Bosea sp. 685: one gene and its partners. The protein of the gene in region 1 interacts with the protein of each later gene in a pairwise test. Links are inferred from orthologs where the notes say so. Each region holds a gene or a part of one and is shown on either strand. Other genes may lie near its edges.

What was found.
Region 2: the proteins of lpdA (region 1) and RMR04_RS09030 interact in binary tests that used the Escherichia coli proteins (3 or more experiments, as listed by UniProt). The link is inferred for Bosea sp. 685 from one-to-one orthologs.
Region 3: the proteins of lpdA (region 1) and odhB interact in binary tests that used the Escherichia coli proteins (3 or more experiments, as listed by UniProt). The link is inferred for Bosea sp. 685 from one-to-one orthologs.

The regions. Positions count from the first base shown.
Region 1 is NZ_CP134778.1:119,453-129,329, forward strand. What follows is about bases 3,142-6,134. They hold lpdA (dihydrolipoyl dehydrogenase), read left to right. Parts: upstream 3,142-3,776; coding sequence 3,777-5,492; downstream 5,493-6,134. Other genes in these bases: aceF (dihydrolipoyllysine-residue acetyltransferase), read left to right, coding at 3,142-3,768; RMR04_RS00625 (RidA family protein), read left to right, coding at 5,552-5,941. Outside these bases: mdeB (alpha-ketoglutarate dehydrogenase), read left to right, coding at 1-2,445; more of aceF, read left to right, coding at 2,482-3,141; RMR04_RS00630 (zinc-dependent alcohol dehydrogenase family protein), read left to right, coding at 6,496-7,479; RMR04_RS00635 (cupin domain-containing protein), read left to right, coding at 7,555-8,277; RMR04_RS00640 (hypothetical protein), read right to left, coding at 8,491-9,153; RMR04_RS00645 (glutathione S-transferase family protein), read right to left, coding at 9,260-9,877. UniProt on the Escherichia coli protein: Lipoamide dehydrogenase is a component of the glycine cleavage system as well as of the alpha-ketoacid dehydrogenase complexes.
Region 2 is NZ_CP134779.1:1,632,447-1,642,330, reverse strand. Bases 3,100-6,099 are described here. They hold RMR04_RS09030 (ATP-dependent helicase), read left to right. Parts: upstream 3,100-3,407; coding sequence 3,408-5,792; downstream 5,793-6,099. Other genes in these bases: RMR04_RS09020 (VOC family protein), read right to left, coding at 6,033-6,099; RMR04_RS09025 (hypothetical protein), read left to right, coding at 5,850-6,020; RMR04_RS09035 (acyl-CoA dehydrogenase family protein), read right to left, coding at 3,100-3,286. Outside these bases: RMR04_RS09045 (tartrate dehydrogenase), read left to right, coding at 1-921; peptide-methionine (R)-S-oxide reductase MsrB, read left to right, coding at 1,088-1,519; more of RMR04_RS09035, read right to left, coding at 1,631-3,099; more of RMR04_RS09020, read right to left, coding at 6,100-6,407; RMR04_RS09015 (winged helix-turn-helix transcriptional regulator), read right to left, coding at 6,510-6,929; RMR04_RS09010 (SDR family oxidoreductase), read left to right, coding at 7,048-7,803; RMR04_RS09005 (50S ribosomal protein L11 methyltransferase), read left to right, coding at 7,866-8,813; RMR04_RS09000 (hypothetical protein), read right to left, coding at 8,981-9,109; RMR04_RS08995 (hypothetical protein), read right to left, coding at 9,174-9,404; RMR04_RS08990 (aminopeptidase P family protein), read left to right, coding at 9,707-9,884. UniProt on the Escherichia coli protein: A helicase with DNA-dependent ATPase activity. Unwinds DNA duplexes with 3'-5' polarity. Translocates on single-stranded DNA with 3'-5' polarity. Initiates unwinding more efficiently from a nicked substrate than double-stranded DNA.
Region 3 is NZ_CP134779.1:45,397-55,215, forward strand. Bases 4,413-7,347 are described here. They hold odhB (2-oxoglutarate dehydrogenase complex dihydrolipoyllysine-residue succinyltransferase), read left to right. Parts: upstream 4,413-5,228; coding sequence 5,229-6,467; downstream 6,468-7,347. Other genes in these bases: RMR04_RS01265 (2-oxoglutarate dehydrogenase E1 component), read left to right, coding at 4,413-5,174; RMR04_RS01275 (MAPEG family protein), read left to right, coding at 6,497-6,880; lpdA (dihydrolipoyl dehydrogenase), read left to right, coding at 6,983-7,347. Also shown: sucC (ADP-forming succinate--CoA ligase subunit beta), read left to right, coding at 1-1,159; sucD (succinate--CoA ligase subunit alpha), read left to right, coding at 1,169-2,053; more of RMR04_RS01265, read left to right, coding at 2,217-4,412; more of lpdA, read left to right, coding at 7,348-8,380; RMR04_RS01285 (nucleotidyltransferase family protein), read left to right, coding at 8,429-8,725; RMR04_RS01290 (HepT-like ribonuclease domain-containing protein), read left to right, coding at 8,725-9,069; bifunctional methylenetetrahydrofolate dehydrogenase/methenyltetrahydrofolate cyclohydrolase FolD, read right to left, coding at 9,073-9,819. UniProt on the Escherichia coli protein: E2 component of the 2-oxoglutarate dehydrogenase (OGDH) complex which catalyzes the second step in the conversion of 2-oxoglutarate to succinyl-CoA and CO(2).

The DNA of each region.
Region 1 (9,877 bases):
TTCCCTGGCGATCTCGCGATGGAGGAGCGGATCACATCGATCATCCGATGGAACGCGCTCGCGATGGTCGTGCGTGCCAATCGTGCCTATGGCGAGCTCGGGGGGCACGTCGCAAGCTATGCGTCAGCCGCAGAGATCTTCGAGGTCGGATTCAATCATTTCTTTCGCGGCGGCGGAGAGAAGGGCGAAGGCGACCTCGTGTTCTTTCAGCCCCACTCGGCACCCGGTGTCTACGCCCGGGCCTTCCTCGAAGGCCGTCTGACCGCCGATCATCTTGCTCGCTACCGCCAGGAGATCGGGGGAGGGGGGCTGTGCTCGTATCCCCATCCTTGGTTGATGCCCGACTTCTGGCAGTTCCCGACGGGGTCGATGGGGATCGGGCCCATCAGCTCGGTCTATCAGGCCCGGTTCATGCGCTATCTCCGGGACCGTGGCTTGCTCGACACCGATGGACGTCGCGTCTGGGGCGTGTTCGGCGATGGTGAGATGGACGAGCCGGAGTCCATCGCCGCGCTGTCTCTTGCCGCGCGCGAGAACCTCGACAACCTCACCTTCATCATCAACTGCAACTTGCAGCGCCTCGACGGTCCCGTCCGGGGCAATGGCCAGATCGTCCAAGAGCTCGAGTCCATCTTCAAGGGTGCCGGCTGGAACGTCGTCAAGGTGCTCTGGGGCTCCGAATGGGACGCGATCTTCGCTCGGGACACCAATCACGAACTGCTCCGGCGCTTCGCGGAAACCGTCGACGGCCAGTATCAAACGCTCGGGGCCAAGGACGGCGCATACAACGTCGCAAATTTCTTCGACGCAAACCCGGAGGTCCGGAAGCTCGTTTCCCATATGTCGGACCACGACGTGGACCAACTGAAGCGCGGCGGCCACGATTTCCGGAAGCTCTTCGCCGCCTTTCAGAAGGCCAGAGACACCAAGGGGCGGCCCACCGTCATCCTGGCCAAGACCAAGAAGGGCTACGGCATGGGCCGGGCCGGCGAATCCAGGATGACCTCGCATCAGGCAAAGAAGCTCGACGTCGAGGGCCTTCTCGCCTTCCGCGACAAATTCTCGCTGCCGCTTTCAAACGAGCAAGTCGAGAACCTAGAGTTCCTGAAACCGGCGGACGACTCCGCCGAGATCGCCTACCTGAAATCCCGACGCGAGCAGCTCGGCGGCTATCTGCCTACTCGGCGGTCCGCAGCTAGGACGTATGCCGTCCCGGCCATCGAGAGCTACGCCGATTTCGCGTTGAGTGCTGCCGGCAAGGAGATGTCGACGACGGTCGCGGTCGTTCGCCTGTTCAGCACCCTGCTGAAGAACAAGGAGCTCGGTCCCCGAATCGTGCCGATCGTCGCCGACGAGGCCAGGACCTTCGGCATGGACAACCTCTTCCGACAGGTCGGCATCTACTCGCCCGTGGGTCAGCTTTACGAGCCGGAAGATGCCGGAACGATGCTCTACTACAAAGAGGCCAAGGACGGTCAGCTTCTTGAGGAGGGCATCACCGAGGCCGGGGCGATCTCGTCCTGGGTCGCCGCTGCCACGTCCTACAGCGTTCACGCCGAGCCAATGCTCCCGTTCTATATCTACTACTCGATGTTCGGCTTTCAGCGGATCGGCGATCTGATCTGGGCAGCAGCCGATCAGAGGGCGCGGGGCTTCCTGATCGGCGCCACCGCGGGCCGCACCACACTCGGTGGCGAAGGCCTCCAGCATCAGGACGGGAGCAGTCACCTGGTCGCATCCACGGTGCCCAACTGCCGCGCCTACGATCCGGCCTACGCCTATGAGATGGCCGTCATCATCGACCACGGCGCCCGCCGGATGATGGAGGAGGGTGCGGACGAATTCTTCTACGTCACAGCGATGAACGAAAACTACGCGCAACCCTCGATGCCGGCGGGTATCGAAGGCGACATCATCCGCGGGATGTACAAGCTGTCCGGGCCGTCCGGCGGTGCCGCGGCGGTGAGGCTTCTCGGCTCCGGCGCGATCCTTCCGGAAGTGGTGGCAGCCGCGGAGCTCTTGAAAAACGACTGGCAAATCGACGCGGACACGTTCAGCGTCACGAGCTTCAGCGAGTTGGCCAGGGAGGCGCGCGAACTCGAGCGGCAGCAGATATTCTGCGGTGGAGTCTCCCCGAAGAGCCACGTTGCAACTCTGCTGGACGGCGCCGCTCCCATCGTCGCGGCCACGGATTACGTGCGGGCCTATCCGCAGCTGATCGCGTCCTACGTGGAAGCACGCTTCATCGCCCTCGGCACTGACGGCTTCGGACGCAGCGACACGCGAAAGGCTCTCCGCAACTTCTTCGAAGTGGATCGGCATCACATCGCAGTGGCGGCTCTGTCCTCGCTCGCCGCAGAGGGCAAGCTCGATGCCGAGACCGTCGCGGCCGCCATCACGAAGTACAGCCTGAATGCCATCGAGGCTCCGCCCTGGTCGCGCTGAGTTCGCGCCCCTGAAACGATAAAGGAAAGCGCGGCCATGGGCGCAAGGAAGACGATCGAGTTGCCGGATATCGGCGACTACAAGGACGTTCCCGTCGTGGAGATTCTGGTTTCCCTGGGCGACGCCGTCGGCGCCGACCAGCCAATCATGACGCTGGAATCCGACAAGGCAACGCTGGAGGTCCCGGCCCCGTTCGCCGGCAGGATCGTCGAGCTCCTGGTCGAGGTCGGGTCGAAGGTCTCCACGGGCCTCGCGGTGGCCATCATGGAAGTCGAAGAGGCGCAAGCGCCACCCGCACCGACGGCGCCTTCTGCCGCGCCGGTGCCTGCTCCGGCGCCTCCAGCGGCTGCGGCGCCTCCCGAGCCTGCCAAGGCCGCTATTGTAGGTGCACGCCCTGATGAGGTGCACGGGCAGAGCCGGGCGGCACACGCCACGCCTTCCGTGCGAGGCTATGCGCGCGAGCTCGGCGTCGACCTCTCGCGGGTCTCAGCGAGCGGACCGAAGGGGCGGATCCTGCGGGAGGACATCCAGGGCTTCGTCAAAAACCGCCTCAGCGCGCCGGAGAGCGCGAGCGCTCAGACATCCTCGGGGCTCTCATTGCCGGCGATGCCTGCGATCGACTTCTCCAAATATGGGGAGATCGAGCGCGAGCCGCTATCGCGCATTCAACAGATCTCGGGAGCCAACCTGCATCGCAATTGGCTGACGATCCCGCATGTCACGAATTTCGACAACGCCGACGTCACCGATCTGGAGGCGTTCCGTCTCGCCATCAACGCCGAAAAGCGGAACCCGCCCGTGAAGCTCACGATGGTTGCGTTCCTCCTGAAGGCGTCGGCGCTCGCCCTTGCGGCGTTCCCCCGCTTCAACAGCTCGCTCGATGGGGCGCACCTCGTCAAAAAGAAATACGTGCATGTCGGCTTTGCCGTGGATACCCCAAAGGGGTTGATGGTCCCGGTCATCCGTGACTGCGACAGGAAGGGGCTGCTCCAGATCGCCGACGAGATGGCGACGCTCTCGGAGAAGGCCCGCCAAGGAAAGCTGGCGCCTTCCGACATGGAAGGTGGGTCGTTTTCCGTCTCGTCCCTGGGCGGCATCGGAGGAGCCGGCTTCACCCCGATCATCAATGCGCCCGAGGTCGCGATCCTCGGAGCCGCCCGATCGCAGATGCAGGCGGTCTGGAATGGCTCGGCCTTCGAGCCCCGGCTCATCACGCCCATCAGCCTGTCATGGGATCACCGGGTCGTCGATGGCGTGGCTGCCGCGCGCTTCCTCGGCCATGTGGCCGGGTTGCTGGGCGATTTCCGCCGCGCGCTGCTCTGAGGATGACGATGGCTACGACAGTGCTTGTCCCCGACCTGGGCGACTACAAGGACGTTTTGGTGGCGGAGTTCCTGGCGAAGCCGGGCGATGCGGTCGCGGTCGACCAGCCGTTGGTGGCCATCGAAAGCGACAAGGCGACCATCGAGGTCCCGTCCCCGGTCGCGGGTCGGCTGCTTTCGTTCGCCGTCAAGGTCGGTGATCGCGTCAGCACGTCGTCGACCCTCGCTATGATCGAGGAACGCGCGAGCGAGGACCAGCAACGGAATGCGGCGGCGCCAGCGAAGCCACAGGCTGCGCCGACCGTCAAAGATGAGACCGTCGAGCGCCTCGACCTCGTGGTGATCGGTGGCGGTCCGGGCGGTTACTCGGCTGCGTTTCGGGCCGCGGACCTGGGCCTCCGGGTCACGTTGATCGAGCAGTACGACACCCTCGGCGGCGTTTGCCTGAACGTCGGCTGCATTCCCTCGAAGGCCTTGCTGCATGTCGCGGCGGTCGTAGAGGAGGCAGGCCGGATGGCCTCCCATGGGATCACGTTCGCCGAGCCGCAGATCGACCTCGAAAAGCTGAGGGGCTCGAAAGGACAAACAGTCCGGCGGCTGACCGATGGCCTCGCCCAGATGGCGCGGATGCGCAAGGTCGATGTCGTCGTCGGGAAGGCCAGTTTCGTCGATCCGAACACTCTGAATGTCGAAGGCGCGGACGGAAGTCGGCGGCAAATCGGCTTCGCCAATTGCATTGTTGCCGCGGGGTCGTCGCCGATCCACTTGCCCTTCCTGCCGGAAGATTCCCGCATCGTGGATTCGACGGGAGCCCTTGAGCTTCCGTTCATTCCGAAGAGGATGCTCGTCATAGGCGGCGGGATCATCGGGCTAGAGATGGCGACGGTGTATAGCTCGTTGGGGGCCCGCATCGACATTGTGGAGCAGCTCGACGGGCTGTTGGCCGGCGCAGATCGGGATCTCGTCGCGGTCTGGCAGAAGCGGAATGCCCACCGTTTCGATCACCTCATGCTGTCGACGCGCCTGGAGTCGGTGGCGGCGACCGATGAAGGACTTGTGGCCGTTTTTGCCGGGAGCGATCACCCGCCACGGACATACGATCTCATCCTGCAGGCTCCCGGCCGCCGACCGAACACCGCCGCCCTGAATTTGGCCGCCGCCGGCATCGCGTGCGAAAATGGGTTCATCTGCATCGACAAGCAGATGCGCACTTCAGTCCCTTATATCTACGCGGTCGGGGACATCGCCGACCAGCCCATGCTGGCTCACAAAGCGGTCCACCAGGGGCATGTGGCGGCCGAAGTCGTCGCCGGCGAGAAGGCGGCCCTCGATGCCATGGTCGTTCCGTCGGTCGCGTATCTGGACCCGGAGATCGCCTGGGTCGGCGCAACCGAAGAAAGCGCCAAGGCATCCGGCCTGTCCATCGAGGTCGGTCGCTTCCCCTGGGCTGCTTCCGGCCGGGCGATCGCCAACGGAGCGGACTACGGCATGACCAAGCTGCTCTTTTCCAAGGAAACCGGGCGGATCGTCGGCGGGGGAATCGTCGGCGTGGGCGCAGGCGACCTGATCGGCGAGGTCTGCCTAGCCATCGAAATGGGCGCCGATGCCCATGATATCGGCAAGACGATCCATCCGCACCCGACCTTTGTCGAGACGGTCGGCATGGCCGCCGAGGCCATGTTGGGGACGTGCACGGATCTCCCGCCGAAGTCACCCAAGAAGTAATTTGGAATGCGAGCCTGCCTTGGGCCCTGAACGTATCCATTTGAAGAAGGAAATTCGTCATGAGTCGGCAAGCAATTTCGGCCCCGGATGCCACGGCCGTCGGCCCCTATTCGCATGGCATCAGGGCGCGCGGGGACGTCGTATTCCTGTCGGGGCAGACGCCTTTGGACAGTGCTACGGGGAAGCTTGTCGTCGGAGACATCAAAGACCAGGTGCGTCAGTGCCTCGGCAACCTCGGTGCCGTCCTGGCCGCGGCGAACCTGACTTTTGACGACGTCGTCAAATGCAATGTCTTCCTCGTCGATATGGCCGATTTCCCAGCCCTGAACGAGGTCTATGCGAGCCATTTTCGCGAGCCGTTCCCAGCGCGGACGACCATTGGCGTGGCGTCGCTACCCCTCGGAGCCAGGGTTGAAATCGAAATGGTCGCCATCGCGCACGGGGTCTAGAGATACGATCGCGAGCGGCGGAAGGCACCCGAGAGGAGCGCATCGGGCATCGGCAATGCCGCGTCTGGCATTGCCATTTCATCCAAGCCGCCATGTCGGGTTAGAGGCGTCCGGGAGCTCCGCCCGTCGCAAACACTATGCCCGCCAAAAGCTCGGTGCGGTTCCTGTAGATCTCAGTCGCATGCGCCCATGCGTATTCCAACAAAATGGCCGGCCTCCGCTAGGAGCCGGCCAAAGTTGGAAACATCGGCGCTCGCCAAGGTTTCTCTGGGGAACAATCAAAGCTGGCGTGAATATCAAGCATTGAAGAGTTATTCGAAAGACTTGGAATCGAGGATATTCCGACTTAGATCGATTCGCAATGAACAAAAACTCACTTCGGCCATGCGTTTTGCTCATGAAGAATGGGCTACCTAGATTGAAAGTTAAATTTATCTGGTGCGTTACAGTGTTTATGGGCGCCATTCGAAAAACGACTGACTATTATTTGAACTATGCGTTTGCGTCCCCGTTCGGGCGCCCCAAGCTGGCATGACAACAAACGAGGTTCCTGCATGCGCGCCCAAGTTCTGAAAGCCTACGGCGGACCGGAGATGCTGCAGCTGGCAGATGTCGAACGTCCGGCTGCCCGGTCCGGAGAGGTCCTCATCCGCATTCGTGCCACCTCGATCAATCCCGTCGACATCAAGATCCGAGAGGGTCTCCCCATCGGTCCCGAGCTTCCGGCGATCCTTGGCGCGGACCTGGCCGGAACCGTCGAGGCGGTCGGGACCGGGGTCGACGATTTCAATGTCGGCGACGAAGTCTACGGCTGTGCAGGTGGGGTGAAGGGCGTCGGTGGTACGCTCGCGGAGTACATTGCTGCCGACGCGCGGTTGATCGCGCCGAAACCGCGTGCCTTGACGTTCCGGGAAGCCGCTGCTCTCCCGTTGGTCTCCATCACCGCCTGGGAGGCCATTGAGCGCATCGCCCCAAAGAAGGGGGAGGCAATACTCGTTCAAGGAGGCGTTGGAGGCGTGGGCCACATCGCCGTTCAACTGGCCGCCATTGCCGGTGCGGTGGTGTCCGCGAGCGTCGGCACCGATCGCGACTTCGAGAAGGCCCGGTCATTCGGGGCCGCGAACGTCATTGACTACAAGAACGATCCGGTGGCGTCCTTCGTACAGCGCATCACCGGTGGTCGCGGGTTTGATGCAATCGTAGACACTGCAGGCGGCCAGAATCTCGTCAAGTCGTTCGAGGCGGCTGCGGTGGGCGGACGCATCGCCACGACCAATTCCAGAGCCTCGGTCGATCTTGGACAGATGCACGGAAAGGCTCTGTCGCTGCACCTCGTCTTCATGCTGCTGCCCATGCTCTCGGGCGAGGGGCGCGACAAGCACGGCCGTATTCTTCGCGAGATAGCGGCTCTGGCGGATCGTGGGCTCCTGCGTCCGCACGTCGATCCCGAACGGTTCACGTTGGAGACGGCAGCGGATGCGCATCGGCACGTTTCGAGTGGCAAGTCGAAAGGCAAGGTGGTGATCGAGGTCGATTGAAAGGTCGGCTGAAGCTTCGCCGTCGGGTTCGAATTTGGAAGCAGTGCATCGAGCAATGCAAAGTGGAGGAAACGAATGAAACGACAGCTCGCAGCAGCCCTGATCGCGTCCATCGTCCTCGGCCCCGCCATCCCAGGCTGGGCACAGGTGCCGCAGGCGGTGCCCGGCAACTCGATAGATCTGCCTCACGCCTGGCCGAGAAGCGGTGCTGAAAAGATCCTTGAGAACGACCGCGGAGCGATGTGGAACATCGACTTCGCCGAAGGTGTCGGTGCCCATTGGCACAAGCATCAATTCGAGTTCGTCGGCGTGGAACTGACCACCTCGGCGTTCACTGTGACCAACCCCGATGGCATGACCCACACCGTAGCCAGCCCAAGGGGAAAAATGTGGATTCTGCCCAAGGGGCTAACCCACATGGAGAAGGGATTGACCACACCGGGACGCAACATCCTGATCGTCGATCTCAAGGATGGGCCGTCGCCCGGCTATGAGAACAAGTCGGGCGAACCGTCAGGTTACGCTGGAACTCAAGCCAAGCTGGTGAACGATACCGCACGCTTGCTACAGTGGGACGTCTCACTGTCACCGAGCGTGCCGGAGAAGGCGACCTTCCATTCCCGGGACATCTTCATTTGCGTGCTCGACGGCGGGCGCTTGAAGGTTTCGGAGCCGGGCAAGCCGCCGGAACTGCTCGAATTGAAGCCCGGTGTCGGCGCGTTCCTCAAGGGTGGCGTCGTTCGCAGTCTGGAAGCGGTGGAAGCGACGTCCCGATTGATGCTCGTCGAGCTCAAGTAGCAAAAGGCGGCGGGCCTTCCCCCATGGGAAAGCCGCCGCGATTTTGTTTGCACCGCCATTGACGCCGAACAACGCGGCAGGCTCGCGACACGCTTCAGCCTATCCTTCACGTTGGCCTTCACACCTCCCCGGCGCCCACGGACTTTTAATCGGCGCGCGACATCCGTGATGCCTGGAAGACGACCGGTCGCCCTCGACTGGCAAGACCAGCCTTTATAGCAATTCGAGTAGCATCAATCGCACCGCGCCATTGGCGGATCGGAGCGAAATGCTCTTTCCCCGTTCCAAGAACAGTACATCGCCGACATCGACGTCGAGGACGTTGTCCTGCCCATGATCTAGGACGATCCGTCCCGGCGTGACGGCAACGACGAACGTATCGTTCGGCCAGTGGGGCGAATTGACATCTGAGGATGGATTGATGGTGACGTCGTACTGTTTGTAAAAGACGTCCTCTCCCACCAGCTTGTAATCAACATTCGAAATCTTGTTCGTCTCGAAGACGCCGCGGCCATCGCCGACCGGACTGGCGTCCTTTATATCAACGATCACGATATGCCTTCCGATCGTCGAGATCCCCTTCTCCATATGAGTGAGACCCTTGGGAAGCATCCACATCCTTCCCGGGAAAGAGACTTTTATTTCGGACCCACCATCGGGGTTTATGATCTCGTATGCCGCGGAAGCCAGATCAACGCCCGCATAATGATACAGATGCTTGTGGAAATTCGAGTAAAGCCCCTGGGTGAACTTAATGTCCCAAGCCGCACCGCGATCATTTTCAAGGATCAGGTTGGCACCAGGTCTCGGCCAGGCGTGAGGAAGCGATACCATGTTGGCCTCGACGTCACGTTCAACTGTGGCTCCACTCGACATGGTCTTCGACCTCACTCTTCCAGATGATGTATGAATTATGGACCGATTTCGCGTCCCTCCAAAGGGCCGACGGTCCGGTTCGGGCACATTCCTCAAGGGCGGCGTGTCAGCTTTCGACGACGCTCTCATTCAATTCGGCTTTGCCAGGAAATAGCGCGGAGTACCCCGGCAAGCTCTCGATCCGCTTGAGCCAGCTCAATACATTGGGCTTGTCATCGAGCTCGATACCGCCCATTCGCGCCATGCGAGTGTAGGGGTAAAGGGCAATGTCCGCGATGCTTGGCTGACTCCCGGTCGCCAACCAATTCCCTTCCTCGACCTGGCCCAACCGCTCATCCAGAACAGCCAGGGCCCGGTTGGCCTTGCGCTCCCACTCTTCCACATCGCCACGCTCGACTTTCCAGTCAGGGTGGAGCGCGCGATGCAGCCTTAGTTGAGCCAAGGGGTGCATGTGCGCGGATTGCTCGAACGACATCCATGATAAAACATCCGCCTGCTCACTCGGATCTTTGGGCCACCAGTCCGTCCCTTGGGCCAGGAAAAACAGGATCGCCGCGGACTCTGCGATCGTCCGGCCATCCGCCATTTCGATGACGGGGACCTGACGGAAGCGAGCAATCGCTCGAAATTCGGGGGTTTCCAGGTCCCCCTTGTCGATCGACAGCGTCCTTCGTTCGAGCGGCTGTCCTATGAAACTGGCGAGAAGGCGGACCTTCCACGCGTT
Region 2 (9,884 bases), on another replicon or contig:
ACCGGGCTGATGATGCCGGAAGATGGCCGCGAGCAGATCAAGGGCCATGACGCGATCTTCTTCGGCGCGGTCGGCGCGCCCGACGTGCCCGACCATGTCACGCTCTGGGGGCTGAGGCTCGCGATCTGCCAACCCTTCGACCAATACGCCAATGTCCGGCCGACCCGCGTGCTGCCCGGCATCACGTCGCCGCTGCGCTCGGTATCCGGCCCGGAACTCGACTGGGTGATCGTGCGCGAAAATTCGGAGGGCGAATATGCCGGCGTCGGCGGGCGCGTGCACAAGGGCTTCCCGGAGGAGGTCGCGACCGATGTCTCGATGATGACGCGCTCGGGCGTCGCCCGCATCATCCGCTATGCCTTTCGCCTCGCCCGGTCCCGGCCGCGCAAGCTGCTGACCGTCGTCACCAAATCGAACGCCCAGCGCCACGCCATGGTGATGTGGGATGAGATCGCCGCCGAGGTCGCGGCCGAGTTTCCCGATGTAACCTGGGACAAGATGCTGGTCGACGCCATGACCATGCGCATGGTGATCAAGCCGCAGAGCATCGACACCATCGTCGCGACCAACCTCCACGCCGATATTCTATCGGATCTGGCCGCCGCGCTCGCCGGCTCTCTCGGCATCGCGCCGACCGCCAACCTCAACCCCGAGCGCGCCTTCCCCTCGATGTTCGAGCCGATCCATGGTTCGGCCTTCGACATCGCAGGCCAAGGTATCGCCAACCCGATCGGCACCTTCTGGACCGCGACGATGATGCTCGACCATCTCGGCGAGCCGGCCGCCTCGGCGAGGCTGATGCGCGCGATCGAGCGCGTCACGGCCGATGCGAGCTTCCACACGCCAGATCTTGGGGGCAAAGCGACGACGCGACAGGTCACCGACGCGGTCATTGCCGCGATTGCCGGCGACAACGCCTGAGGTCAAAGGCCGCCAGCCGGGGAACGACGGCCAGGGACTACGACATCGTGACCATGTTTGAGATCGCGCCGGGCTGAATTCCGCGCCATAATCGCCATATTGCTCGTCGAACGAGTAGGGGCGATGGATCGAGCCTCGCGACGAAAGGAAGACGGATATGGGCCTGATGAGCATGTTCGGCAGCGAGACTGCGCAAGCCGAGACTTTCGAGGTCACGCTGACCGACGCTGAATGGCGGGCGAAGCTCAGCCCCGAACAGTACCGCGTGCTGCGCGGCCATGGCACCGAGCGCGCCGGCTCCTGCGCCTTGAACTATGAGAAGCGCGCTGGAACCTTCGTCTGCGCCGGTTGCGGCAACCCGCTGTTCAAGGCCGGCACCAAATTCGAAAGCGGCACCGGTTGGCCGAGCTTCGACCAGCCGCTGGAAGGCGCGGTCGGTACGACCGAGGACGGCAGCTTCATGATGACGCGCACCGAGGTGCATTGCTCCCGCTGCGGCGGCCATCTCGGCCACGTCTTCCCCGACGGCCCGCCCCCGACAGGCTTGCGCTACTGCATGAACGGCGTCGCGATGGATTTCGTGCCGGCGGAGGGTTAGCGCGCTCAGCCGTCATGGTCGGGCTTGTCCCGGCCATCCACGTCTTCGCTAGTCGAGGCGCGTGTTCAAGACGTGGATGCTCGCCACAAGGGCGAGCATGACGGGACAATGTCACCCCAGCGCCGGCACCGCCCGCCGCGCCAGAGCCGCCGCATCCACGCCCGTCGGCAGATCACCGAAATGCCCCGACCAGCCGCCGTCCAGCCGGCTGGCGACAAAGGCGTCGGCAACAGCGGGCGCGGCATGGCGCAGCAGCAGCGAGGCTTGCAGCAACAGCGCCAATCGCTCGACCAGCCGGCGCGCCTGGCCCTCGTGCCGGACGAGTTCAGGCAGCGCGCTGTCCAGCGCGGCGAGCGCCGCGTCATAACGCCGATCCGCGCCCTTGGCGGCGCGCAATTCGTCCCGCAGTGCCGGCAGCGCACCTGGCTCCCGTTCCAATGAGCGCAGCACATCGAGGCAGATGACGTTGCCCGAACCCTCCCAGATCGAGTTCAGCGGCGCCTCGCGATAGTGCCGCGCCATCGCGTGCTCCTCGATGAAGCCGTTGCCGCCATGGCATTCCAGCGCCTCGACGAGGACGGCGGGCGTGCGCTTCGCGACCCAGTATTTCGCGATCGGCGCACCGATCCGCGCGAGCAAGCGCTCGCTCTGCGAAGTCTCCTGCCGGTCCACCGCCGCAAACAGCCGAAAGGCGAGCCAGGCCGCGGCTTCGGCCTCGATGGCGAGATCGGCGAGGACGTTCTGCATGATCGGCTGGTCGATCAGCGCCCGCTGGAAAGCGTGCCGGTGCGCGCAGTGATGCGCGGCCTGCGCCACCGCCTGCCGCATCAACCCGGCGGAAGCCGCGGCAATGTCGAGCCGCGTGTTGTGGTTCATCGCAAGCCCGGTCCGCAGGCCCCGCCCCGGCTCGCCGAGCATGTGCCCGATCGCGCCGCGAAACTCGATCTCCGAGGAAGCGTTGGAGCGGTTGCCGCATTTCTCCTTGAGCCGCTGGATCGCGATGCCGTTGCGCTCGCCCGAGGGCAGCCAGCCCGCCACGACGAAGCAGGAGACACCCTCAACGGTGCGCGCCAGCGTCAGGAAGACGTCGGAATGCGGAACGGAGAAGAACCATTTCTGTCCGAACAGCGAATGCGTGCCGTCGCCATTGTCCCTGGCGAGCGTCTGCGTCTGGCGCAGATCCGAGCCGCCTTGCGTCTCCGTCATTGCCATGCCGACGGTCGCACCGGTCTTGGTCGCAGCCGGCCCCTGCCGGCTGTCATAGGCGTTGGAGGTGATGAGCGCGCCCCACTCCGCCCAGCGCGCCGCATCCTGCCTCAGGACCGGGATCGCCGAATAGGTCATGCTGACCGGGCAGCAGACCCCGCTTTCCGCGCCGTACCAGAGATATTGCAGCGCCGCGCGCGCGACCTGCGCGCCCGGTCCCGGACGGTTCCAGCACAGGGCATGCGTCTCCTGGCCGATGGTCAGGCCCATCAGCTCTTGCCAGGCCGGGTGGAAGGCGATCTGGTCGATGCGGTTGCCGAAGCGGTCATGCGTGCGCGCCTCCGGCGTGAAGCGGTTGGCGAGCCGCGCCAGCTCCTGCACCTGGGCGGAGCCGACACAGCGCCCGGTCTCGTGCAGGCGGTTGGCGGCCCAATCCGCGTCGAAGACGGTGATCACCGCCCGCAGCACCGGATCGGCCGCGAAGGCGTCGTAATCGGCCAAGGGCGGGGCCTGGTTCGTGACCTCATAGGTGGAATAGCGGGGACCGGGGTCCATGCTCATCGGCACGCATCCTGACTACGGATTCGACGGTGCATTCAACGCCCATCCGTCTTGTCCAGCAATCCGCCGCACAACACCCTATATTGACGCCAGAACGAATCACGATCGAGCGCTGCGCCCCTTGTCCGACCACAACGCCACCTCCGCCCCTTTGCCCCGCCCCGGCGGCTTGGCCTCACGCGCCGCGGCTGCGCCTGCGGCCGGCTATCTCGCTGGCCTCAACCCGGAGCAGCGCCTCGCCGTCGAGGCGACGGACGGCCCCGTGCTCGTGCTGGCCGGCGCCGGCACCGGCAAGACGCGCGTGCTGACCACCCGCATCGCCCATCTCATCGCGACCAACCGTGCCTACCCCTCGCAAATCCTGTCGGTGACCTTCACCAACAAGGCGGCGCGCGAGATGAAGGAGCGCATCGCCCATCTCGTCGGCCCGGTCGCCGAGGGCATGCCGTGGCTGGGCACCTTCCACTCGATCTCGGCCAAGCTGCTGCGCCGCCATGCCGAACTGCTCGGCCTGCGCTCGGATTTCACCATCCTCGACACCGATGACCAGATCCGCCTGATGAAGCAGGTGATCGCCGCCGCCGATATCGATGAGAAGCGCTGGCCCGGCCGCATGCTGGCGGGCTTCATCGATAGCTGGAAGAACCGTGGCCTCGCCCCCAAGGACGTCCCGCCCGGCGAGGCCGCCGTCTTCGCCAATGGCAAGGGCGGCGCGCTCTACCTCGCTTATCAGGAGCGCTTGAAGACGCTGAACGCCGTCGATTTCGGCGACCTCTTGCTGCACTGCCTAACGCTGTTTCGCGACAATCCCGACGTGCTCGCAACCTATCACGAGCGCTTCCGCTACATCCTGGTCGACGAGTATCAGGACACCAACACGGCCCAGTATCTTTGGCTGCGCCTGCTCGCCCAGGGCCGGCGCAACATCGCCTGCGTCGGCGACGACGACCAGTCGATCTATGGCTGGCGCGGCGCCGAGGTCGACAACATTCTGCGCTTCGAGCACGATTTTCCCGGTGCGACCGTGGTCCGGCTGGAGCGCAATTACCGCTCGACCGGGCATATTCTCGCCACCGCCTCAAAACTAATCGCCCGCAATGAGGGCCGGCTCGGCAAGACGCTGCGTACCGAGGATGTCGAGGGCGAGAAGGTCACCATCACCGGCGCCTGGGACAGCCAGGAAGAGGCCAGGCTGATCGGCGACGAGATCGAGAGCCTGCAGCGCAACGGCCATAACCTCTCCGAGATCGCGATCCTGGTACGCATCTCGGCGCAGATGCGCGAGATCGAGGATCGTTTCGTCCATCTCGGCCTGCCCTATCGCGTCATCGGCGGCCCGCGCTTCTATGAGCGCGCCGAAATCCGCGACGCCATGGCCTATCTGCGCTGCGTCGTCTCGCCAACCGACGACCTCGCCTTCGAGCGCATCGTCAATGTGCCCAAGCGCGGGCTCGGCGACGCCACCATCCAGATCCTGCACAACCACGCCCGCGCATCCCAGGTCTCGCTGCTGCAATCGGCCCGCATGGTGGTCGAGAGCGACGAGTTGAAGCCCAAGGCCAGAACCGCCTTGCGCGAACTGGTCGAGGCCTTCGGCCGTTGGTCGGCCAGGGCCGAGCACATGCCGCAAGGCGAGCTCGCCGAGCTCGTGCTGGAAGAGTCGGGCTATACCGAGATGTGGCAGAAGGACCGCTCGGCCGATGCCGCCGGCCGGCTCGAAAACCTCAAGGAGCTCGTCCGCTCGCTCGACGAATTCCCCGACCTGCCGGCCTTCCTCGAGCATGTCTCGCTGGTGATGGACGCTGATTCCGGCGAAACCGCCGAGCGCGTCTCGATCATGACCCTGCACGGCGCCAAGGGGTTGGAGTTCGACACCGTCTTCCTGCCCGGCTGGGAGGAAGGGCTCTTCCCCAATCAGCGCGCGCTTGACGAGAGCGGTCGCGCCGGCCTGGAGGAGGAGCGCCGCCTCGCCCATGTCGGCCTGACCCGGGCCCGCAAGCGGCTCAAGCTCTATTTTGCCTCGAACCGCCGCATCCACGGCCTCTGGCAATCGAGCCTGCCCAGCCGCTTCATCGACGAATTGCCGGAAGAGCATGTCGAGGTCGTCCAGGCCGCCTCCAATTACAGCCAGGGCGGCTATGGCGCCTCGCGCTTCGACCGCATGGAGAGCTTCGGCTCCAGCTACAACACGCCGGGCTGGCAGCGCGCCCAGGAAAACAAGGCCAAGGCCGGCTCAGGCAGCGGCTCGGGCTTCTCCGACAGCGGCGGACGCGGCTTCGGCTCGGGCGGTTTCGGCGGCGGCCGGCAGCGCGGCCCGATGCTGATCGAAGGCGAGCTCACCGCCAAATCGACCGGCACATCGGCCTATGACGCCGGCGCCCGCGTCTTCCACGTCAAATTCGGCCCCGGCTCCGTCGCCAGCGTCGACGGCAACAAGCTGACCGTCGATTTCGACAAGGCTGGGCGGAAGATGGTGCTGGATAGTTTCGTGCAGAAGGCGGGGTGAGCGGCTGCGTTTACCGGGAATGTCGTCGCGTTATGATCGGCTGACGGAGGCTCCGCCATGCATCATAAACGCAAACGCCCCAAGAGCGCCCGCGCGGGGTGCCTGCTCTGCAAGCCGCACAAGGCCAATGGTTGCTGCGCCGACCACAAGAACATGCGCCATGGCAATCGTCGCCGCTACGAAGGAGGCCGCGATCAATTGCGCTGCGAGGGTTTTGCAGCCCGCTGATCGCGTTCGTTCCTACTCCGCCTCATGGCAGCAGACACAAAGCTTGTTGCCGTCCGGATCGCGGACATAAGCCCCGTAATAATTCGCGTGATAATGCGGCCTCAGGCCCGGCTGCCCTTCGCAGGTCCCGCCATGCGCCAGGGCCGCGGCATGGCAGCGATCGACGATCGCGCGGCTCATTGCCAGCAGGGCGATCATCTGGCCGTTGCCCGGATCGGCCGCCGCACCATCGAAGGGCGTTCCCACGAAGAAGTACGGGCGCGGCGCATCGCGCGGCTGCCAGGCCGCCAGGGGCTTGGCGCGATCGCAGAACCAGAGCTTGTGGCCGAGCGCCTCGAACAGCGCCGCATGGAAGCGAAAGGCCTTCTCGAAATCATTCGTGCTCAAGACGATATGCGACAGCACAACCCACCTCGCTTCTGCACCCGGCTCCGAACGACAATCTAGCGCACACCACTTATCCTCGGAACCACCCGGTCGCACATCGCCTCACCGCCCCTCCCGCGCCTTGAACGCCGCCCGCGCCGCCTCCACCTGTGCGTAATAAGTCTCGGCCCAGACCCAGACTCCGCAGAACGCCGCCGTCAGCTCGCGGCCGAGCTCGGTCTGCGTATAGTCGACATGCGGCGGGATCACCGGATGGACCTTGCGCGTGATCAGCCCGTCGCATTCCATCTGGCGCACCGTCTTGGTCAGCATCTTCTGGCTGATGCCGCCGACGATCCGGCCGATCTGGGTGAAGCGCAGCGTGCCGTGCTCCTCCAGCGCCTCCAGGATCAGCATCGTCCATTTATCCGCAACCTGGGCGATCACGTCGCGCACCAGCGCCTCGACCGCCGGGCTGACCTCGGGATGGGAGAAACCGCCCTGCTCCTGCACGGCCGCGACCGCGTCGCGTATCGTCTGCATCCGACACTCTCCTTTTGGTGCCTATAGAACTTCTGGGTGCCTTCTTTCGTTTGGAGAGCATCGCGCCTAGCTCTTGCCCGCGCAACCACGAAAGGCGCACTCGCGAAAGGACTTGGCGATGAACATCACAGGCAACACCATCCTCATCACCGGCGGCGGCTCGGGCATCGGCCGCGCACTCGCCGAAGCGCTGCACGCCAGGGGCAACAAGGTCATCATCTCCGGCCGCCGCGAGCAATTGCTCGACGAGGTCACCGCGGCCAATCCGGGTATGGCGTCGATCGTGCTCGACATCCAGGACAAGGCGGACATAGCAGCCTTCGCTCGTGACGCCGCCGAGCGCTTCCCGGCGCTGAACGTCGTCATCAACAATGCCGGCATCATGAAGGACGAGGACGTCACCGCGACGGAAGACCACCTCGCCATCGCCGAGGAGACCATCGTCACCAACCTGCTCGGGCCGATCCGGCTGACCGCAGCCCTGCTGCCGCATCTGCTGAGCCAGCCGCAATCGACCGTGATGACCGTGAGCTCGGGATTGGCATTCGTGCCCATGGTGGCGACGCCGAGCTACAGCGCCACCAAGGCCGCGATACATTCCTATTCGATGGCGCTGCGGGCGCAGCTTGCGGGCACCTCGACCCAAGTCATCGAGCTTGCCCCGCCTTACGTCCAAACCGAGTTGCGCGGGCCCAAACAGGCGGTCGATCCCATGGCGATGCCGCTGGCCGATTTCATCACCGAGGTCATGACGATCCTGGAAACGCAAGCCGACGCCCACGAGGTCATCGTCGAACGCTGCAAGCCGCTACGCTTCGCCGCCGAGAACGGTAATCTCGCCGGCGTCTTCGCCATGCTGAACAGCCTGCATTGAGACGAGGAGCTCCGCGCGCCGCGCCGCATGACAAGCGGCGCGCGGGCTGCTATCGCGCTGCCATGCGTGAAGGTCTCCTGCCATCGACGGTCGCGACCGTCCTCGAACTCTCCACCAGCGGCGAGAAGGCGCGCGCGCTGACGGAACTTCTGGGCGAGGTCTTCGACCCGACCGAAACCGCGATCTCCGCCTTCGAGATCGAGAGCGGTGTCACCACGCTCTCGCTGAACGCGCCCTGGAAGGTCGAGATCTATTTCGCCACACACCCGGACGAAGACGCCGTACGCGACATGCTGCGGCCGATCGTCGGCGACGTCATCGACACGACGCCCTTCATGACCGTGAACCAGCAGGATTGGGTCGCGGCCAGTCTCGATGGCCTCAAGCCCGTGCGCGCCGGCCGCGTCCTTGTCCATGGTGAGCATGATCGCGACGCGGTGCGCATCAACGATGTCGGCATCGAGATTCCAGCCGCGCTCGCCTTCGGCACCGGCCATCACGGCACCACGGCGGGCTGCCTCTTGGCGCTCGACGCCGAACTGAAGCAGCGCCGGCCGCGCAACGCCATCGACGTCGGCACCGGCACCGGGATCCTGGCGCTGGCGCTGGCCAAGCAGATCAAGCGCAAGGTCGTCGCCGGCGATATCGACCTCGTCGCGGTCGAGGTTGCCGCGCATAATGCTCGCGTCAACCACGCCCCTCATGGCCTCGACCTCTATGTCGCGCCGGGCCTGCGCCATGCCAAGGCGAACCGGCCCGGCCATTTCGACCTCATCTTTGCCAATATCCTGGCCGGGCCGCTGAAGCGCCTGGCACCTTCGATCGCCCTGGCCCTCTCAGGCGACGGTACGGTGATCCTGTCGGGCCTGCTGGCGATGGATGTCGCCGGCGTCGTCTCGACCTACCGGCATCAGGGGCTCTATCTCGCCCGCCAGTCGCTGCGCGAGGGCTGGGCGACGCTGGTCATGAAAAAAGGCGGCGCAGCCCCCAGGCCACGCCGCCTTCGATAGATCAGGCAAACCACATCAAAGACCCGGAACGTCCCGGGAGCGATCCTTCGCCAGGCTGAGTCGCATGGCGTGGCGTTCGAGAACCGGAGCGGAGCGGACTTTTGTCCGTGAGCACCGGAAGCGCAGAACGCCGCGCCAGGCGGCCAGCATCGCGAAGGAGCGCGGGCTCAGAAGCCCATATGGCCGTATTTGGCTTCCGCCTCAGCCTGCATCGAGCGGGCATCGTGCCAGACAGCGGCGGTGAACTTGGCCGTGTCGATGGCCCACTCATAGACGTGCTTGACGATGGCGATCATGATCGTTGTCCGATGTTGCGCGGCGCGGCGCGAAGCCGGCGCGTGAGATCAGGGATTGCTGGGTTCAGCGATTGAAAGGCAGCTTGGCGTCGTTGCTGAGAGCGGTCTGCGGGAAACCGCCCAGAACGATCTCGGCCTCGTTGACCAAATAGGAACGCGCACGCAGCTCACGGGCGGCGGAACGACGGCGGCTCTCGACCAGCGCCGCAAAGAGCCGCTGCCAGAAGCTCGGGCTGCTCGGAGCGGCGGCCTCGGAAGCGGGCAGAACGGCGGTGTTGTTCATCACATAGGTCACAGGTCCATCTCCTCATTCAAACGAAGGACAGTCCCGGTCGCTTCCTCGTTCTCTTATGCGACTAAAGTGGACCTTCTTCGCACTTGCGAAAAGGGGCCTTCGCAGATGCGAGATATGCACAGAATGCATGCACTTGGCCTCGTTTCGTTAACGATCGCGATTTTCGCATAACAAAGAGGCAGCAAGCCCAAACGCGAGGCCGCTGCGGCCTGCGGAGAAAGCAGAGTGGAAAGCCGCTTTTGCTCTGGCTTTCGCGGGCCCGAGTCGCGACCATGGCCAAAACCACCGCTTCCGGACCCGTCATGACCGAATCGCCCGCCGCCTGCCGCTTCCAGTCCTTCTCGGAACCGAGCGACCCCTCCCAGGTCGCCCCCAGGGTCGCCGCCCTGCGCGGCGCGCTCGCGGCGCAAGGGCTGGACGGCTTCATCATCCCGCGCGCCGACGAGCACCAGGGCGAGTACGTCCCGGCGCATATGGCCC
Region 3 (9,819 bases), on another replicon or contig:
GGAGTTCGGCGCGCCGGTCTCCGCCGGTTTTCCGGCGCTGACGGTCGCTGAGGCCGTCGAGGCCGCCAAGAAGCTGCCCGGACCGCTTTATGTGGTGAAGAGCCAGATCCACGCCGGCGGCCGCGGCAAGGGCAAGTTCAAGGAACTCGGCCCTGACGCCAAGGGCGGCGTGCGGCTGGCCAAGTCGGTCGCCGAGGTCGAGAGCCACGCCAAGGAAATGCTCGGCAACACGCTGGTGACCGCGCAGACCGGCGATGCCGGCAAGCAGGTCAACCGCCTCTATATCGAGGACGGCTCCGACATCGAGAAGGAGTTCTATCTTTCGGCCCTGGTCGACCGCGAGACCTCGCGCGTCGCCTTTGTGATTTCGACCGAAGGCGGCATGGACATCGAGGCTGTCGCCCATGACACGCCGGAGAAGATCGAGACCTTCTCGGTCGATCCCGCCACCGGCATCATGCCCCATCACGGCCGCAGCATGGCGCGGATCCTTGGCCTCTCCGGCGATCTCGCCAAGCAGGCCGGCACGGTGCTGGGCCAGATCTACACGGCGTTCGTGTCCAAGGACATGGACATGCTGGAGATCAACCCGCTGATCGTGACGACGCAGGGCCAGATCAAGTGCTTGGACGCCAAGATCTCGTTCGATTCGAACTCGCTCTACCGTCACCCCGAGATCGTGGCGTTGCGCGACACGAGCGAGGAGGACGACAAGGAGATCGAGGCTTCCAAGTACGACCTCGCCTATATCGCCCTCGACGGCACGATCGGCTGCATGGTCAACGGTGCGGGCCTCGCCATGGCGACGCTCGACATCATCAAGCTCTATGGCGAGGAGCCGGCGAACTTCCTCGATGTCGGCGGCGGCGCGACCGAAGAGAAGGTCACCGCGGCCTTCAAGATCATCACCGCCGACCCGCAGGTAAAGGGCATCCTGGTCAACATCTTCGGCGGCATCATGAAGTGCGACGTCATTGCGCGCGGCGTCATCGCGGCGGTGAAGGCGGTCGGCCTTCAGGTTCCGCTGGTGGTGCGCCTCGAGGGCACCAATGTGCAGGAAGGCAAGGACATCATCTCGTCCTCCGGCCTGAACGTTATTCCCGCCGATGATCTCGACGATGCCGCCCAGAAGATCGTGGCTGCGATCAAGAAGGCTTGAGGAGAAACCATGTCCATCCTGATCGACAAGAACACCAAGGTCATCTGCCAGGGCTTCACCGGCAAGAACGGCACCTTCCACTCCGAGCAGGCGATCGCCTATGGCACGCAGATGGTCGGCGGTACCTCGCCGGGCAAAGGCGGCGCGCTGCATCTGGGCCTGCCGGTCTTCGACACCGTCGCCGAAGCCCGTGACAAGACCGGCGCCACGGCGTCCGTCGTCTATGTGCCGCCTCCGGGCGCTGCGGACGCGATCTGCGAGGCGATCGACGCCGAGATCCCGCTGATCATCTGCATCACCGAGGGCATCCCGGTGCTCGACATGGTGCGTGTCAAGCGCTCGCTGTCGGGCTCCAAGTCGCGCCTGATCGGGCCGAACTGCCCTGGCGTCGTCACGGCGGGCGAAAGCAAGATCGGCATCATGCCGGCCAACATCTTCAAGCCGGGTTCGGTCGGCATCGTCTCGCGCTCGGGCACGCTGACCTATGAGGCGGTGTTCCAGACCACCCGCGAGGGCCTGGGCCAGACCACGGCCGTCGGCATCGGCGGCGACCCGGTCAAGGGCACCGAGTTCATCGACATGCTGGAGATGTTCCTGGCCGACGAGAAGACGACCTCGATCGTGATGATCGGCGAGATCGGCGGCTCGGCGGAAGAGGACGCGGCGCAGTTCATCAAGGACGAAGCCAAGCGCGGCCGAGCTAAGCCGATGGTCGGCTTCATCGCCGGTCGCACGGCGCCTCCGGGACGTCGCATGGGCCATGCCGGCGCGATCATCTCAGGCGGCAAGGGCGGCGCGGAAGACAAGATCGCGGCCATGGAAGCGGCCGGCATCCGGGTCTCGCCCTCGCCGGCGCGCCTTGGAAAGACCTTGGTCGACGTGTTGAAGGGCTGATCCGGACGGCGCGTCATGGTCGGGCTTGTCCCGACCATCTCGTGACCAACGGAACTCCCCGAGAGATGGTCGGCTCGAGGCCGGCCATGACGGCGAAATGAAGAGATGCTCGGGTCAAGCCCGAGCATGACGAAGCGGTAGGCAGGAAAAGGCAGGACAGACCATGGCTCGCCAGGACATCAACGAGGCTCTCGCCCAGACGGGTTTCCTCTATGGCGGCAACGCGGCCTATATCGAGGATCTCTACGCCCGCTATCAGGCCGATCCGAAATCGGTCGACGAGCAGTGGCAGGGTTTCTTCGCCGGGCTGAAGGATGAAGGCTCGGCCATCATCCAGAACGCCAAGGGCGCGTCCTGGACCAAGCCGAACTGGCCGGTCCATGCCAATGGCGAGCTGGTCTCGGCGCTCGACGGCAACTGGGCCGTGGTCGAGAAGGTCGTCTCCGACAAGCTCGGCGCCAAGGCCAAGGCCGCCGGCGCCGCCTTGAGCGCGTCTGACGTGCAGCAGGCGACGCGCGATTCCGTGCGCGCCATCATGCTGATCCGTGCCTACCGCATGCGCGGCCATCTCCACGCCAAGCTCGATCCGCTTGGCATCGAGCAGGCCCGCGATCCCGAGGAGTTCTCGCCGGCCGCCTTTGGTTTCACCGAGGCTGATCTCGACCGCAAGATCTTCATCGATAACGTGCTCGGCATGGAGTTCGCCACGATCCGCGAGATGACCGCGATCCTGCAGCGGACCTATTGCAGCACGGTCGGCATCGAGTTCATGCATATCTCCGATCCGGAGCAGAAGGCATGGCTGCAGGAGCGGATCGAGGGCCCCGACAAGGAGATCGCCTTCACCCGCGAGGGCAAGAAGGCGATCCTGAACAAGCTCGTCGAGGCCGAGGGCTTCGAGAAGTTCATCGACCTGAAATACACCGGCACCAAGCGTTTCGGCCTCGATGGGGCTGAATCGCTGATCCCGGCGCTGGAGCAGATCATCAAGCGCGGCGGCGCGCTCGGCGTGCGTGACATCGTCTTCGGCATGTCCCATCGCGGCCGCCTCAACGTGCTGACCCAGGTCCTGGGCAAGCCGCATCGCGCGCTCTTCCACGAGTTCAAGGGCGGCTCCTTCGCGCCTGACGACGTCGAGGGTTCGGGCGACGTCAAGTACCATCTCGGCGCCTCCAGCGACCGCGAGTTCGACGGCAACAATGTCCACGTCTCGCTGACCGCCAATCCGTCGCATCTGGAGATCGTCGACCCCGTCGTGCTCGGCAAGGTCCGCGCCAAGCAGGACCAGTTCGGCGATGTCGTCGAGCGCTCGAAGGTGCTGCCGCTCCTGCTGCATGGCGATGCCGCCTTCGCCGGCCAGGGCGTGGTGGCGGAATGCCTGGGCCTGTCCGGTCTGAAGGGCCATCGCACCGGCGGCTCCGTGCATTTCATCGTCAACAACCAGATCGGTTTCACGACCTATCCGCGCTATTCGCGCTCCTCGCCCTATCCGTCCGATGTGGCGAAGATGGTCGAGGCTCCGGTCTTCCATGTGAATGGCGACGATCCCGAAGCCGTCGTCTTCGCCGCCAAGATCGCGATCGAGTTCCGGCAGAAATTCCACAAGCCGGTCGTGGTCGACATGTTCTGCTATCGCCGCTTCGGCCATAATGAGGGCGACGAGCCGGGCTTCACCCAGCCGCTGATGTACCGCAAGATCCGCGGCCACAAGACGACGCTTGAGCTCTACTCCGCCAAGCTCGAGGCCGAGGGCGTGATCCAACCCGGTGAGGTCGACGAGGCGCGCGCTGCCTGGAAGGCCAAGCTCGAGATCGAGTTCGATGCGGGCCAGGCCTTCAAGCCGAACAAGGCCGACTGGCTCGATGGCCGCTGGGCCGGCATGAAGGCGATCCGCGCCGACGAGGACGATCCGCGTCGCGGCGCGACCGGCGTTCCCGCCGCCGTGCTCAAGGAGATCACCGAGAAGGTCACGGCGACTCCGCCCGGCTTCAACGTCCACAAGACGATCCAGCGCTTCCTCGACAACCGCCGCAAGGCGGTCGAGACCGGGCAGGGTATCGATTGGGCGACGGCGGAGGCGCTGGCCTTCGGCTCGCTGCTGCTCGACGGCAATCCGGTCCGGCTCTCGGGCCAGGATTGCGAGCGCGGCACCTTCAGCCAACGCCATTCCGTGCTGATCGACCAGGAGACCGAGGGTCGTCACACCTCGCTGAACCACATCCGCGAGGGTCAGTCGCGCTACGAGGTCATCAACTCGATGCTCTCGGAAGAGGCGGTGCTCGGCTTCGAATACGGCTACACGCTGTCGGAGCCGAATGCGCTGACCTGCTGGGAAGCGCAGTTCGGCGACTTCGCCAATGGCGCGCAGGTGCTGTTCGACCAGTTCATCTCGTCGGGCGAGCGCAAATGGCTGCGCATGTCGGGCCTCGTCTGCCTGCTGCCGCATGGCTATGAGGGCCAGGGGCCTGAGCATTCCTCGGCCCGCCTGGAGCGCTTCCTGCAGATGTGCGCGGAAGACAACATGCAGGTGGCGAACTGCTCGACGCCGGCGAGCTATTTCCACATCCTGCGCCGCCAGCTGAAGCGCGATTTCCGCAAGCCGCTGATCCTGATGACGCCGAAGTCGCTGCTGCGCCACAAGCGCTGCGTCTCCGACCTCGCCGAGCTCGCCGAGGGCTCGACCTTCCATCGCGTGCTGCATGACGATGCCGAGCGCGGCCGCTCGACCACCAAGCTGGTCAAGGACGCCAAGATCCGCCGCGTCGTGCTGTGCTCGGGCAAGGTCTATTTCGACCTGCTGGAGGAGCGCGAGAAGCGCGGTATCGAGGACGTCTATCTGATGCGCGTCGAGCAGCTCTATCCGTTCCCGCTGAAGTCGCTGGCGCAGGAGCTGGCGCGCTTCAAGGGCGCCGACGTGGTCTGGTGCCAGGAGGAGCCGAAGAACATGGGCTCCTGGACCTTCGTCGAGCCCTATCTCGAATGGGTGCTGGGCCATGCCGGGGTGAAGTCGAAGCGGCCGCGTTATGTCGGGCGCCCGGCTTCGGCGGCAACCGCGACCGGCCTGATGTCCAAGCACCTCGCACAGCTCAACGCGTTCCTGGACGAAGCCTTCGCGGCCTGACACCAGTAGCGCCCATCACGACACGCCAGACAAAGACACCAACAGAGGCCTGACATGGCGACCGAAATCCGCGTACCCACCCTCGGCGAATCCGTTTCCGAGGCCACGATCGGCAAGTGGTTCAAGAAGCCTGGCGACGCAGTGAAGGCCGACGAGCCTTTGGTCGAGCTGGAGACCGACAAGGTCACGCTCGAGGTCAACGCGCCGGCGGCCGGCGTGCTCGGCGAGATCGTCGCCAAGGAAGGCGACACGGTCGGCGTCAGCGCGCTGCTCGGCATGATCACGGCTGGCGACGGCAAGGCCGCCGCTCCGGCTCCTGCCGCGGCTGCTCCTGCTGCCGAGGCGTCCAAGCCTGCCGCCGCTGCTGCGCCTGTCGCCGCGACGAAGGCCGCCGATTCAGGCCCTGCCGTCAGCCGTCTCGCGGCCGAGAGCGGTGTCGACCCGGCGAATGTCGCAGCGACCGGCAAGGATGGCCGCGTCACCAAGGGCGACATGCTGGCGGCGATCGCAGCGGGGTCCGCGGCGCCGGCTCCTGCGCCTGCCGCCCCGGCTGCGCCGATCCAGCTTCGCGCCCCGTCGGCTCCCGACGATGCTTCGCGCGAAGAGCGCGTCAAGATGACCAAGCTACGCCAGACCATCGCGCGCCGCCTCAAGGAAGCTCAGTCGACGGCGGCGATGCTGACCACCTTCAACGAGGTGGACATGTCGGCGGTGATGGCGCTGCGCAACCAGTACAAGGACGTGTTTGAGAAGAAGCATGGCGTGAAGCTCGGCTTCATGGGCTTCTTCGTGAAGGCCTGCGTGCAGGCGCTGAAGGAGATCCCCTCCGTCAATGCCGAGATCGACGGCACCGACATCGTCTACAAGAACTATTACCACATCGCGGTCGCGGTCGGCACCGATAAGGGCCTGGTCGTGCCGGTGGTGCGCGACGCCGACCAGCTCTCGATCGCGGGTGTCGAGAAGGCGATCGGCGTGCTCGGCAAGAAGGCGCGCGACGGCGCCCTCAAGATCGAGGACATGCAGGGCGGCACCTTCACCATCTCGAATGGCGGCGTCTACGGCTCGCTGATGTCGACGCCGATTCTGAACGCGCCGCAATCGGCGATCCTGGGCATGCACAAGATCCAGGAGCGCCCGATGGTCGTCGGCGGCCAGATCGTGGCGCGCCCGATGATGTATCTGGCGGTCTCCTACGACCACCGCATCATCGACGGCAAGGAGGCTGTGACCTTCCTCGTCCGCATCAAGGAAGCGCTGGAGGATCCGGCGCGTCTCGTGCTGGATCTCTGAGGACCTTTGCCATGCGGGATGGCGCAGCGATGGCGATCCTGATCGTCGCGAGCGTCATTCTGCTGCTGCTTTATCTCGCCGTGCAGGTGAGGTCCGTTACCCGCGAACGGGGCTCGGCCTGGAACACCGGGGCGCGCGACGAGGGCAGTCAGCCCATCGGGGTTTTCGCGGGGCGGGCCGACCGGGCCTTCCGCAATTATCTCGAAACATTCCCCGCCTTCGGGCTTCTGGCGCTGCTGCTGATCGTCTTGCAGCGCGCGGATGGAATTGGCGTCGCCGGCGCGTTGCTCTGGCTGGCGGCACGCGTGATCTACCTGCCTCTCTACCTCGCCGGCGTGCCCTATCTACGCACCGCGGTCTGGATCGCATCCATCGTCGGACTCCTGCTGATGGCGGTCCGTGCGGTCAGCTGAACTGGAAGGAGACGTTCATGTCCTCCGTCACGGATAGGCTCGCGCGCTGCGCGCCGCTGCTCCTTTCCCGATCCCTCGCCTGAATCCATCGAGAGAAATTAAATGTCCTACGATCTCGTCGTCATCGGAACCGGCCCCGGCGGCTATGTCGCAGCCATTCGCGCCGCCCAGCTCGGCCTCAAGGTCGCCGTGGTGGAGAAGCGCAAGACCCATGGCGGCACCTGTCTGAATGTCGGCTGCATCCCCTCCAAGGCGCTGCTGCATGCCTCCGAGATGTTCGAGGAGGCGAGCCACACCTTCCCGAGCCTCGGCGTCGTCGTCGGCACGCCCAAGCTCGATCTCAAGCAGATGCTGGTCCACAAGCAGGAGACGGTCGACGCCAACGTCAACGGCGTCGCCTTCCTTCTGAAGAAGAACAAGATCGAGCCCTTCCACGGCACGGCCTCGATCCCGGCGGCCGGCAAGGTCGTCGTCACCGCCGAGGACGGCAAGACGCAGGAACTCGAGACCAAGGCCATCGTCATCGCGACAGGCTCGGAATCCACCAACCTGCCGGGCGTGAGCGTCGATGAGAAGGCCGTCGTGACCTCGACCGGCGCGCTTGAGCTGACCGCGGTTCCCAAGGAATTGGTCGTGGTCGGTGCCGGCGTGATCGGGCTCGAGATTGGCTCGGTCTGGAGCCGTCTCGGCGCCAAGGTCACCGTGGTCGAGTATCTCGACCGCATCCTGCCCGGCATGGATGGCGAGATCGCCAAGCAGTTCCAGCGCATCCTGGAGAAGCAGGGCTTCACCTTCCAGCTCAGCGCCAAGGTCACCAAGGTCGAGACGGCCAAGAAGGGTGCGACCGTCACGGTCGAGCCCGCGGCGGGCGGCGAGGCCAAGACACTTTCGGCCGATATCGTGCTGGTCGCGATCGGCCGCCGCCCGAACACCGACGGGCTCGGCCTGGAAGCGGCCGGCGTCGCGACCGAGCGTGGCCGCGTCATCATCGACGATCATTTCAAGACCAATGTCGCCGGCATCTACGCCATCGGCGACGTGGTGCGCGGCCCGATGCTCGCCCATAAGGCCGAGGATGAGGGCATGGCGGTTGCCGAGATCATTGCCGGCAAGGCCGGCCATGTGAATTACGATGCCATTCCCGGCATCGTCTACACGGCTCCCGAGGTCGCCGCGATCGGCAAGACCGAGGAAGAGCTCAAGGCCGCGGGCGTCGCCTACAAGGTCGGCAAGTTCCCCTTCACGGCCAATGGCCGGGCGCGCGCCATGCGCCATACCGAGGGTTTCGTGAAGTTCCTGGCGGATGCCGCGACCGACCGCGTGCTCGGCTGCCACATCATCGGCCCCCATGCCGGCGACCTGATCGCCGAGGTCACGGTGCTGATGGAGTTCGGCGGCTCGGCCGAGGACCTCGCCCGCACCTGCCATGCGCATCCGACGCTGGCCGAGGCGGTCAAGGAAGCCGCCCTCGCCGTGGACAAGCGTCAGATCCATATGTGAGGGGCGGTGGTCATTCGCTTCCGGCCCTGTTTGGTGTAAAATATGGGCATGAACCGTGATCGAGCCACCGCCGAATTGGTCTGCCGTGCCAAAACCTTGCGCGATCGTGGCGCACAGGCTGCGTTCGTCTATGGCTCGACTGCTCGCAACGAGGCGAGAGACGACAGCGACATCGATATTTTCATCGACATCGAGCCCGGCCGGAAATTCTCTCTGCTCGATCTCGTGGGAATGCAGCGCTTTCTTACGGAGGAACTCGGCGTTGCCGTCGATCTGACGACGCGATCGAGCCTGCATCCCAAGCTCCGGGCGCAGATCGAACGGGAAGCGATCCGAGTCTTCTGATGGCGCGTCGAAGCGACGTCGTCATCGAGGAGATTCTCGACGCAATCATGCTCATTGAGCAGGAGCTTGTCGGCCATACCCAAGCATCCTTTGCGACAGCGCTCTTTCTGCAGCGGGGAACGGAGCGGTCGCTCGAGATCATTTCCGAAGCCGTGCGCCATCTTCCGGACGCACTGCTTGAAATGCGACCGGAGATTGCTTGGAGTGACGTCCGCTCGATCGGTAACAGGATCAGGCATGAGTATTGGCGCGTCGACCCGGCGCTGATCTGGTCAATTGTTATGGACGACCTGCCCGCTCTACGCGCCGCGGTCGAGGATCTGCTCCGGCGCTCGCGCGCCTGAGACTTATCCCCGCCTTGCCCTGAACGCCGTCAGCGTGTTGCGCAGCAGGCAGGCGATCGTCATCGGGCCGACACCGCCGGGCACCGGGGTGATCGCGCCGGCGACGCTGATCGCTTCGGCGAAATCGACATCGCCGACCAGCTTGCCGTCGGGCGTGCGGTTGATGCCGACATCGATCACGGTCGCGCCGGGCTTGATCCAGTCGCCCCTGACGAAATGCGGCCGGCCGACCGCGGCCACCACGATATCGGCGCGGCGCACCACGGCGGCGAGGTCGCGCGTGCGGGAATGGGCGATCGTCACCGTGCAATCGGCCTGCAGCAGCAATTGCGCCACGGGGCGGCCGACGAGCTCGGAACGGCCGATCACGACGGCCTCCAGCCCCGCAAGCGTCGGCAGCACCTGCCGCAGCAGCAGCATGCAGCCGAGCGGCGTGCAGGGCACGAGGCCGTTCTTGCCGCCGGCGAGCTTGCCGGCATTGATTGGGTGCAGGCCGTCGACATCCTTGGCGGGGTCGATGGCATCGATGATCGTGCCGGTGTCGATATGCTTGGGCAGCGGCAATTGCACCAGGATGCCGTCGACCGCATCGTCGGCGTTCAGGCTGGCGATCTTGGCCAGGAGTTCGGCTTCGCTGGTCTCCGTGGGCAGGCGATGTGCGACCGAGTTCATGCCGATCTCGGCGGCGAGCTTTTCCTTCGAGGCGACATAGACCCGGCTTGCCGGATCCTCGCCGACGAGCACGACATG